Regions from separate parts of the Ruegeria sp. SCP11 genome, predicted to be linked through region 1. Evidence: riboswitches for the same ligand, from Rfam matches in the RefSeq annotation. Region 1 holds a riboswitch; the other holds the start of a gene.
What was found. A riboswitch is a leader RNA that binds a small molecule or an ion and turns the genes downstream of it on or off. The one in region 1 is predicted to bind thiamine pyrophosphate.
Positions count from the first base shown of each region.

Region 2: linked by a shared signal. The riboswitch ahead of thiD (bifunctional hydroxymethylpyrimidine kinase/phosphomethylpyrimidine kinase) and the one ahead of thiC (phosphomethylpyrimidine synthase ThiC) in region 1 are both predicted to bind thiamine pyrophosphate.

Region 1 is NZ_JBDZYG010000003.1:341,039-345,453, forward strand. It holds gene ABLN94_RS07020 (LysR family transcriptional regulator) at 1-216, shown strand, start outside; gene thiC (phosphomethylpyrimidine synthase ThiC) at 367-2,166, opposite strand; TPP riboswitch at 2,269-2,389, opposite strand; gene ABLN94_RS07030 (winged helix-turn-helix transcriptional regulator) at 2,511-2,858, opposite strand; gene ABLN94_RS07035 (NAD(P)/FAD-dependent oxidoreductase) at 2,945-4,114, shown strand.
Region 2 is NZ_JBDZYG010000005.1:83,910-88,324, reverse strand. It holds gene ABLN94_RS09300 (thiazole synthase) at 1-711, opposite strand, end outside; gene thiS (sulfur carrier protein ThiS) at 714-908, opposite strand; gene ABLN94_RS09290 (FAD-dependent oxidoreductase) at 892-1,869, opposite strand; gene thiD (bifunctional hydroxymethylpyrimidine kinase/phosphomethylpyrimidine kinase) at 1,866-2,669, opposite strand; TPP riboswitch at 2,714-2,820, opposite strand; gene dnaJ (molecular chaperone DnaJ) at 2,951-4,105, opposite strand; gene dnaK (molecular chaperone DnaK) at 4,180-4,415, opposite strand, start outside.

The sequences.
Region 1 (4,415 bases):
TCAACCGCCGCAATCGAAATGGTTGCTGCCGGGCTGGGATGTGCGGTTGTCATAGAAAGATTTGCCCGACAGGCTATCCAGTCCGGTCAGAAAGTTCGTGTTGTTGGAGAGCCGAAGAAACTCGGACAAGCCCATTTTCTCGTTCGAAAAGAACGCCGTGACGCCAACCAGACGCATGTCAAAGAGTTTGAAGAGTGGCTCAGTCGCCAGTTCTAGAAACAATCGCTCAGAGTGCAGTTCCCGCGAGAGCGGGCGATGCAGCAAGTTCGGATTTCCGGATTGGCTTTTAGACTCATACCCATGTTTCGGGTTGTGCGAGCTCCAAAGCCGAACCGAGGCCAGCAAGGCCGGCCTCGGTAGTCATGATTAGGCACCCGTTTCCTTAATAGGCATGTACAAGTCCCCTCCTTTGCGGAACTTCGCGGCCATGATTTCCATCCCTTCTTTCTGCGCTTCAGATCGAATGTCGTGACTGATCCTCATGGAACAGAATTTGGGTCCGCACATGGAACAAAAATGGGCGACTTTATGCGCCTCTTTCGGCAGCGTCTGGTCATGGAACTCGCGCGCAGTGTCCGGATCGAGCGATAGGTTGAATTGATCCTCCCAGCGGAATTCGAACCGTGCGCGCGACAGAGCATCGTCGCGACGTTGTGCGCCGGGCAGGCCTTTGGCTAAATCCGCAGCGTGGGCAGCGATCTTGTAGGTGATCACTCCAGTTTTCACATCGTCCCGGTCAGGTAGGCCAAGATGTTCCTTAGGCGTTACATAGCACAGCATTGCACAGCCGAACCAACCGATCATGGCTGCACCGATGCCGCTGGTGATGTGGTCATATCCTGGTGCGATATCGGTGGTGAGCGGCCCAAGTGTGTAAAACGGTGCCTCGTGGCAACATTCCAGTTGCTTGTCCATATTCTCCTTGATCTTGTGCATGGCTACATGGCCCGGCCCCTCAATCATGACCTGGCAATCTTTGGCCCAAGCGATCTTTGTCAACTCGCCCAGTGTTTCCAGCTCGGCAAACTGCGCCTCGTCATTGGCGTCAGCAATCGAGCCCGGGCGCAATCCGTCCCCAAGGCTGAACGCCACATCGTATTGGCGGCAGATATCGCAGATCTCTTCGAAATGCTCGAAAAGAAAACTTTCCTGGTGATGATGGAGGCACCATTTGGCCATGATTGAACCGCCACGCGAGACGATCCCAGTTACGCGATTCACCGTCATTGGCACCATATGCAGCCGCACACCCGCATGGATGGTGAAATAGTCCACACCCTGTTCTGCTTGCTCGATCAGCGTGTCGCGGAAGACCTCCCAGGTGAGGTTCTCGGCAATGCCGTTCACCTTCTCCAGTGCCTGATACATTGGAACCGTACCAATTGGCACCGGGCTGTTTCGAATGATCCATTCGCGCGTGTTATGGATATTGCGACCCGTGGAAAGGTCCATCACCGTGTCCGCCCCCCAGCGGATCGCCCAGACCAGTTTGTCGACCTCCTCCTCCATCGAAGACGTCACGGCAGACGTGCCCATATTGGCGTTGATTTTCACAAGGAAGTTGCGCCCGATGATCATCGGCTCGGATTCAGGGTGGTTGATGTTGTTGGGAAGAATTGCGCGTCCCGCGGCAATTTCTGACCTTACGAATTCCGGGGTTACGTAGTCGGGAATATTGGCACCAAAATCGTTGCCATCACGATGACAGGGCGAGGTTTCACGCAACTGGTTCTCGCGGATCGCTACAAATTCCATTTCCGGAGTAATGATCCCGGCGCGTGCATATGCCAATTGAGTTGGGGCCGCGCCATCCTTGCCACGCAGCGGTTTCGGTTTGACTGGAAATTCCGGGGTCAGCCTGTCCCCTTCAACAAAACCATTATCGGCGGCAGTGATCGCGCGGCCTTCATAAGCTTCGACATCACCGCGCGCTTTAATCCACTTGGCTCGTAGTGGTGCCAGACCCTTCTTGATATCGGTCACCACATTCGGGTCGGTATAGGGACCCGAGCTGTCATAGACCGGCAGCGGTGCCTCGCCGGCTGTGGGATGAGTAGATATTTCGCGCATAGGCACGCGGATTTCGGCATGGACCTCACCCGCAACGTAAATCTTGCGCGAAGCGGGCAGTTCGCCGGTGGTAATCTTTGGATTTGGTACGTTCATTTTGGCGCTCCTCAAGCACTGGACTCAAAAAAACACCAGATGAGCATGGAGAGGAGGCAAAGGCGGAATACGCCTTATGTTCAGATCGCACGAGCCAAATGCAGCAAAGCGACCTTAGCTTCCTACGCCAGTGTCAACTGGGTCAGGTTCAAAGGGTCGCGTCACCGGGTATTCACCCTATCAGCCTCTCAGTCCCTTAGGTGGGACTCCCCTGCGTAAACCCGCGATAGAGCGGAACAGGCCTGTTGTAAAGACCTAGAGTGCGGTCAAAAACGCCAGCACCTACAGAGTCGACTCCGGCGCGGCATATTGTTTGCCAATTGAGCCAACACTAACTGACCAAGCTAGCTCGGAGGGGTCTTGGGGCTCGGTAATTTGTCAGCGTTCTGCACAGCCCACTCGTGCATTTCATGCAGCAGTGGGATCAGACTTTGGCCCAGAGGTGTGAGGCTGTACTCGACATGTGGCGGTATGGTCTGGAAGTCCTTGCGAGAGACAAGCCCTGTCTCCTGCAGTTCGCTGAGTTGGCGCGCCAGTGTGCGATGTGTGATGGCCCCCAGGTTGCGTTGGAGTTGATTGAACCGACAGTTGCCCTGCACCAGCCAATAGATGATCAGCAGCTTCCAGCGTCCAGAAATGGCCGAGATCAGCGTTTCAATCTGGCAGTGTTCCTCATGTTTATCTAGTTTCATTGCAGTATCCTGAATGACCGTACTTGTTCGATCGCCCGTGCAAAATTAACTGGCGCTCAAAGCATCAGGCTGCAATGTGGGATACAATGACCAAAAAGAAAATCGTGATCGTGGGTGGGGGCTATGTCGGGTTCGAGGTTGCCCAGAAACTGGACGCTTATGCGGATGTCACCCTGATTGAACAGCGAGAAGCTTTCGTGCAGCCGCACGCGGCGATCCGTTCTCTGGTTGAACCTGCCTTATTGGACCAGATCATACTACCTTACGACAACTTGCTGGAGGCAGGAAAAGTCGTTCGGGGTTGTGCCGCTTCTATCACTCAGTCAGAGGTCACGTTAGATACAGGCACTTCCTTTCAAGCAGACTTCATCGTGATTGCGACCGGATCGTCCTATGCCGCTCCGTTCAAACCATCGGGTGACAGCATCGCCGATTTCCGGCAGACCAGTATGAAAGTCAGCGCGCAACTGGCAAAGGCGTCCTCAGTCGCTATCGTCGGGGCAGGCGCCGTGGGCACAGAACTCGCGGGTGAGATTGCTTCGGCCCAGCCGGGAAAAATCATCACCTTGATTTCGTCCGATGACGCCTTGTTCCCAAAGTATCCGGCCAAGTTGGGGGCGCAGTTGAAAGCTAAACTCGAACGCCTCGGCGTTACCGTTGTGTCGGGCCAAAAAGCGCAGAACCTGCGCTATATGGATCAGCCTTTCGAAGGGTCTGTGACCTTGACCGATGGCCGGGTGATTGAGGCTGACCTTGTGTTTCCCGTGACCGGTTCAAGACCCCAAACGTCCTTGGTCCAGAACTTGCCGGGCGTAAGGTTAGGGGCGTCGGGCCGGGTAAAAACCGACAATTGGTTGCGTCCCTCCGACTATCCAAATGTCTTCGTTGCCGGGGACATTGCCGATGTCGGTGACAGCATGACAATTGTTGCGACAACCCGACAAAATCCCTGGCTCATCAAAACGCTTAAGAAAATGTTGGGTGGTGCATCCGTTGAGAGCCTGAAGCCCTACTCGCCATGGAAAAAAGCTCCCATTTTGGTGCCGCTTGGCCCGGTCATCGGCAATAGCTGGCTCTTTGCAACCTGCGGTGACTGGGTCACTCGAATGATCAAAGGAAAAGAGCTTCTTATTCCCAAATATCGCAAGGCATTTGGTCTTGCCAACGCTGGAGAGTATGCCGGGGTGACGGAAGCCTGGCATCAGAACGCATCAGATAAGTCTTCCGCCAATTCGCGCCAGGTTGATGAGTCTTGATAATCAAAAACAGTTGCAGCCGGGAGTTTCCCAAATCGCTCTTCAATATCGAGCATGAGTATAAGGCTAAGGATAGAATCCAGAAATGGATGCGCATCTCCTATCTGCGCTTCTGTATTTATGTGACAAAACCGCCTAACAGCAGCCTCGGCTCAACCACCCATTCGGGGTTATGAATGCGATTGCCCCGACGGAAAAAAGGTCGCGCGGTGGCGCGCTTGGAGGGCTTCAATGAACATAAATTTCAACAGTGCGGCAGGCGGGAAACAAATTGTGATTAGAAATTAAACAATTACGGTCC
Region 2 (4,415 bases), on a different contig from region 1:
CGCTTCGATCGGGTCGGCTTGATGGGCCAGTTGCCCAGCTTCGATCGCCGACATCATTGCGCGGGCCATGGCGGCGGGATCTCCGGCACGGGCCACAGCTGTGTTCAGCAGGACGGCGTCATAGCCCAGTTCCATTGCCCGCGCGGCATGGCTCGGCAGGCCTATCCCGGCGTCAATCACCAAAGGCACATCCGGAAATGCAGCGCGCATTGCGCGCAGGGCATATTCATTGTTCAGTCCGCGCCCCGACCCGATTGGAGCCCCCCAAGGCATCAACACCTCGCACCCGGCCGTAAGCAGCCGTTCCCCCACGATCAGATCGTCGGTGGTGTAGGGAAACACCTGAAATCCGTCTTCGGTCAGAATACGGGCAGCCTCGACCAGCTGGAATACGTCCGGTTGCAAACTGTCCGTGTGGCCAATCAGCTCCAGCTTGATCCATTTGGTGTCAAAAACCTCGCGCGCCATGTGAGCGGTCGTCACGGCCTCTTTCACCGTATGACACCCCGCAGTGTTGGGTAGTACCAGCACACCCAGGTCCCGGATCATCTGCCAAAAGGTCTGACCCGCCCCGGATTCACGCCGCAGGGAGACGGTAGCCACGCCCGCGCCACTGTCGCGGAATGCCTGCTCCAGTATGGCGGGGCTGGGATATTGCGCGGTGCCAAGCATCAGAGGATTTGGCAGTTGGGTGCCATAAAAAGGCTTCATCTTTAGCCCCCCTGCATCGGCGCGACGACCTCGATCCGGTCGCCATCAACCAGTTTGTGGGAAATGCGCAGGCTTGAGGGTATGAAATCCTCGTTCACAGCCGTAGCAACCCGCCCAGAGAACCCGAGTTCCATCAACAGGTCCGATAGGTTTTCGGCCCGCACTTCGCGCGGCTTACCATTAAGCACGATCTTCATCGACCATCTCCGAATGTTTGTTTTCCAAAGCCAAATCCGCGACGCCTTGCGCCAGGGCAGGCGCCAGCAGGTAGCCGTGGCGATACAGCCCGTTGGCGTAAATCGTGTGCCCCAGACGGCGGATACGCGGCAGATTGTCAGGAAAGGCTGGGCGGAGATCGACGCCGATTTCCAAGACTTCGGCCTCCCCGAAAGCGGGGTTCAGCGCGTAGGCGGCGCTAAGCAGTTCCAAAATAGACCGTGCGGTTATGCGACTGCTGTCCTCGCTTTCGATCATTGTCGCGCCCAGCATATAGACGCCATCACCACGCGGCACGATATAGAGCGGCATCCGAGGGTGCAGCAGTCGCACGGGGCGTGTCAGGGTCAAGTCCGGGCAACGGATCACCAGCATCTCACCTTTGACGCCACGCAGATCGTGTAGCGTTTCGCGGGCATGCAGACCCCGGCAGTCAATCGCGTTCTCCAACCGGGCAGGGGCGAGTTTGCGATGGAATATGACCCCTTGATCCTTTAGCTGACGGTGCAGGTCGCGCAGCGCCTGACGTGGGTCCAAATGCGCTTCATCCTCAAAATACAGGCCCTTGGTAAATCCTTGCAAATCCGTCTCTAATTCAGCGATTTTGGCCTGGTCGACTTCAACAAACCTCTCAGTGCGTCGGCTAAACCGGCGCAGGTCGGGCAGATCGCGCGAGTTGGCCACGACCAGAGTGCCACATCGCTCAATTTTGGTTCGCGCCGCCCACCAGTCCAATGCGTACTGCCCCAACCGCAAGACCGGTTCTTCAGCATTTTCGAATTCGCACCACGGGGCCAACATACCGCCTGCCCACCAAGAACACCCGTGCGGCCCCGGCGGACCGGCGGGATCGAAGATCTGAACCTCAGCGCCACGCGAAACAAGCTCGCTGGCCACGGCCAAACCGGCGACGCCAGATCCTATGACCGACCAGACCGTCACGCGGGCCAAACCCGGTGGAAATGGTGCACTGGCCCATGTCCCTGCCCGATCCCGAGACCATCCGCCAAAGCAATGGCCCCTTGCAGGTAATCATGTGCCTGCGCAACCGCATCGGTCAGCGCCAACCCCTGAGCCAGCCCAGCCGCAATTGAGGACGACAGGGTACAGCCGGTGCCATGCGTATTGCGCGTGTCGCGTCGTGGAGCCGTGTACTCAGCGATTTGCTCCGATCCATCGACCAACAAGTCGTGGCAGATGTCACCGCGCCCATGTCCCCCTTTCATCAGCACAGCCTGCGCACCGAACCCGCAGAGGGCTAGCCCCTGCTCAGTCATTTGATCCGGGGTGTTGGCTTCGGAACAGCCGAGCAAACACGCTGCCTCTGGCAGATTGGGCGTCAGAACGGTTGCACGGGGCACCAGGGCGTCGCGCAAGGTCTGCACCGCATCCTGCGCCAGCAAAGAATCTCCGGATTTGGCAATCATCACCGGGTCCAACACGACGGGGCCTTCAAACCCAGAGATGCTGTCTGCAACGGTCTGAATGATGTCCGGGGTCGCCAGCATACCGATCTTGATCGCGCCTACGTCGAGATCGGTCAGGACCGCCTCAATCTGGGCCGAAACCACGTCCAGCGGTATTCCATGCACCGCCGTGACCGCTCGGGTATTCTGCGCCGTCACCGCAGTAACAACGCTGGCACCATACACGCCCAAAGCAGACATCGCCTTGAGATCCGCCTGAATCCCGGCCCCGCCACCACTGTCCGAGCCGGCAATTGTCAGGGCAATATGCGCCATATCGTTGCTCCATCTTCAAGGGGCAACGCAGCATGGAAAACGTCTGTTTGTGTTAGACCGTTCCCTACGCCGGTATTGCCCGGATCAGGTTCGATGGGTTAGCGCGTTCACGCCTCTCAGCCCTTTGTTCGGGGCACCCCAACGGTTGCGCGGACAATCTCAGGGGTTGGCGTGGGATTCAAGGGCCAATTTTCGCGCAGGTGACGGGCAAACTGGACTTATGAAATGAAAAAGCCGATCCAATTGGACCGGCTCTGTCTTAGTAGTTCCAAGGAACTAATTTAGCCCTTCATACCGTCCCAGAAAGACTTGACGGACGAGAAAAAGCTATTGGATTCCGGGTGGTTATCTTCTCCCAGATCATCGAATTCCCGCAGCAGTTCTTTCTGGCGGCTGGTCAGGTTGACAGGGGTTTCCACAGCCAGTTCGATGAACATGTCGCCGACACCACCGCCGCGCAGGGCAGGCATACCCTTACCGCGCAGGCGCATCTGGCGGCCCGATTGACTGCCAGCGGGAATCTGTACACGACCGCGACCACCGTCGATAGTGGGCACTTCGATCGAGCCGCCCAGCGCGGCTTTGGCCATGCTGACCGGCACACGGCAATAGAGGTTCACGCTGTCGCGCTCGAACAGCTTATGGTCCGATACTTCTACAAAAATATAGAGGTCACCCGGAGGGCCACCACGCATCCCGGCCTCGCCCTCACCCGCCAGACGGATGCGGGTGCCGGTTTCAACACCAGCCGGGATATTGACGGACAGGGCGCGTTCTTTTTCTACGCGGCCAGCACCACCACAGACCTTACAGGGGTTTTTGATGATCTGACCCAGACCCGAACAGGTCGGGCAGGTACGCTCCACGGTAAAGAAACCCTGTTGAGCGCGGACCTTGCCCATGCCGGAACAGGTCGGGCAAGTTGTTGGTTCTACGCCGCCTTCGGCACCCGAACCATCACAGGCCGAACAGGCCACGGCAGCGGGCACGTTGATTGTTTTCTGAAGGCCCGAGAAAGCCTCTTCCAGCGTCACGCGCAGGTTGTAGCGCAGGTCGGAGCCGCGCGCAGCACGACGGCCGCCACCGGCACCACCGCGCTGGCCACCCATGAAATCGCCAAACAGATCATCGAACACATCCGAGAACGCGCTGGAGAAATCGCCCTGACCAAAGCCGCCACCGGGACGGCCACCGCCGCCACCCATGCCGTTTTCAAAGGCAGCGTGACCAAAGCGGTCATAGGCGGCCTTGCGATCGGCGTCCTTCAAAACGTCATAGGCTTCGTTCGCTTCCTTGAACTGCGCCTCGGCGTCCGGGTTGTCCTTGTTGCGGTCGGGATGCAACTCTTTGGCTTTCCTGCGAAAGCCCTTCTTGATCTCGTCCGCCGATGCGCCCTTGGACACGCCGAGCACATCGTAATAGTCGCGTTTTGACATCAGTGTTTCCTTCTGCCTCAACGTAATCGGGCCGGCCCGGCAACCGGACCGGCCCGAATTGGCCCGGTTACCCGTTAGTTACGTTTGTCGTCGTCCAGATCTTCGAACTCGGCGTCGACGATGTCATCATCACCGGCAGGCGCTTCGTCTGCTGCGGCAGGCTCATCTTCACCTTCTTCGGCTTGCGCCTTGTAGATGGCCTCACCCAGCTTCATGGCCGCTTCGGTGACGTTCTGGATGCCGGACTTGATCTTGTCGGCATTCTCAGTTTCCAGTTCGTCTTTCAGCGCGGCAATCGCCAGCTCAATGG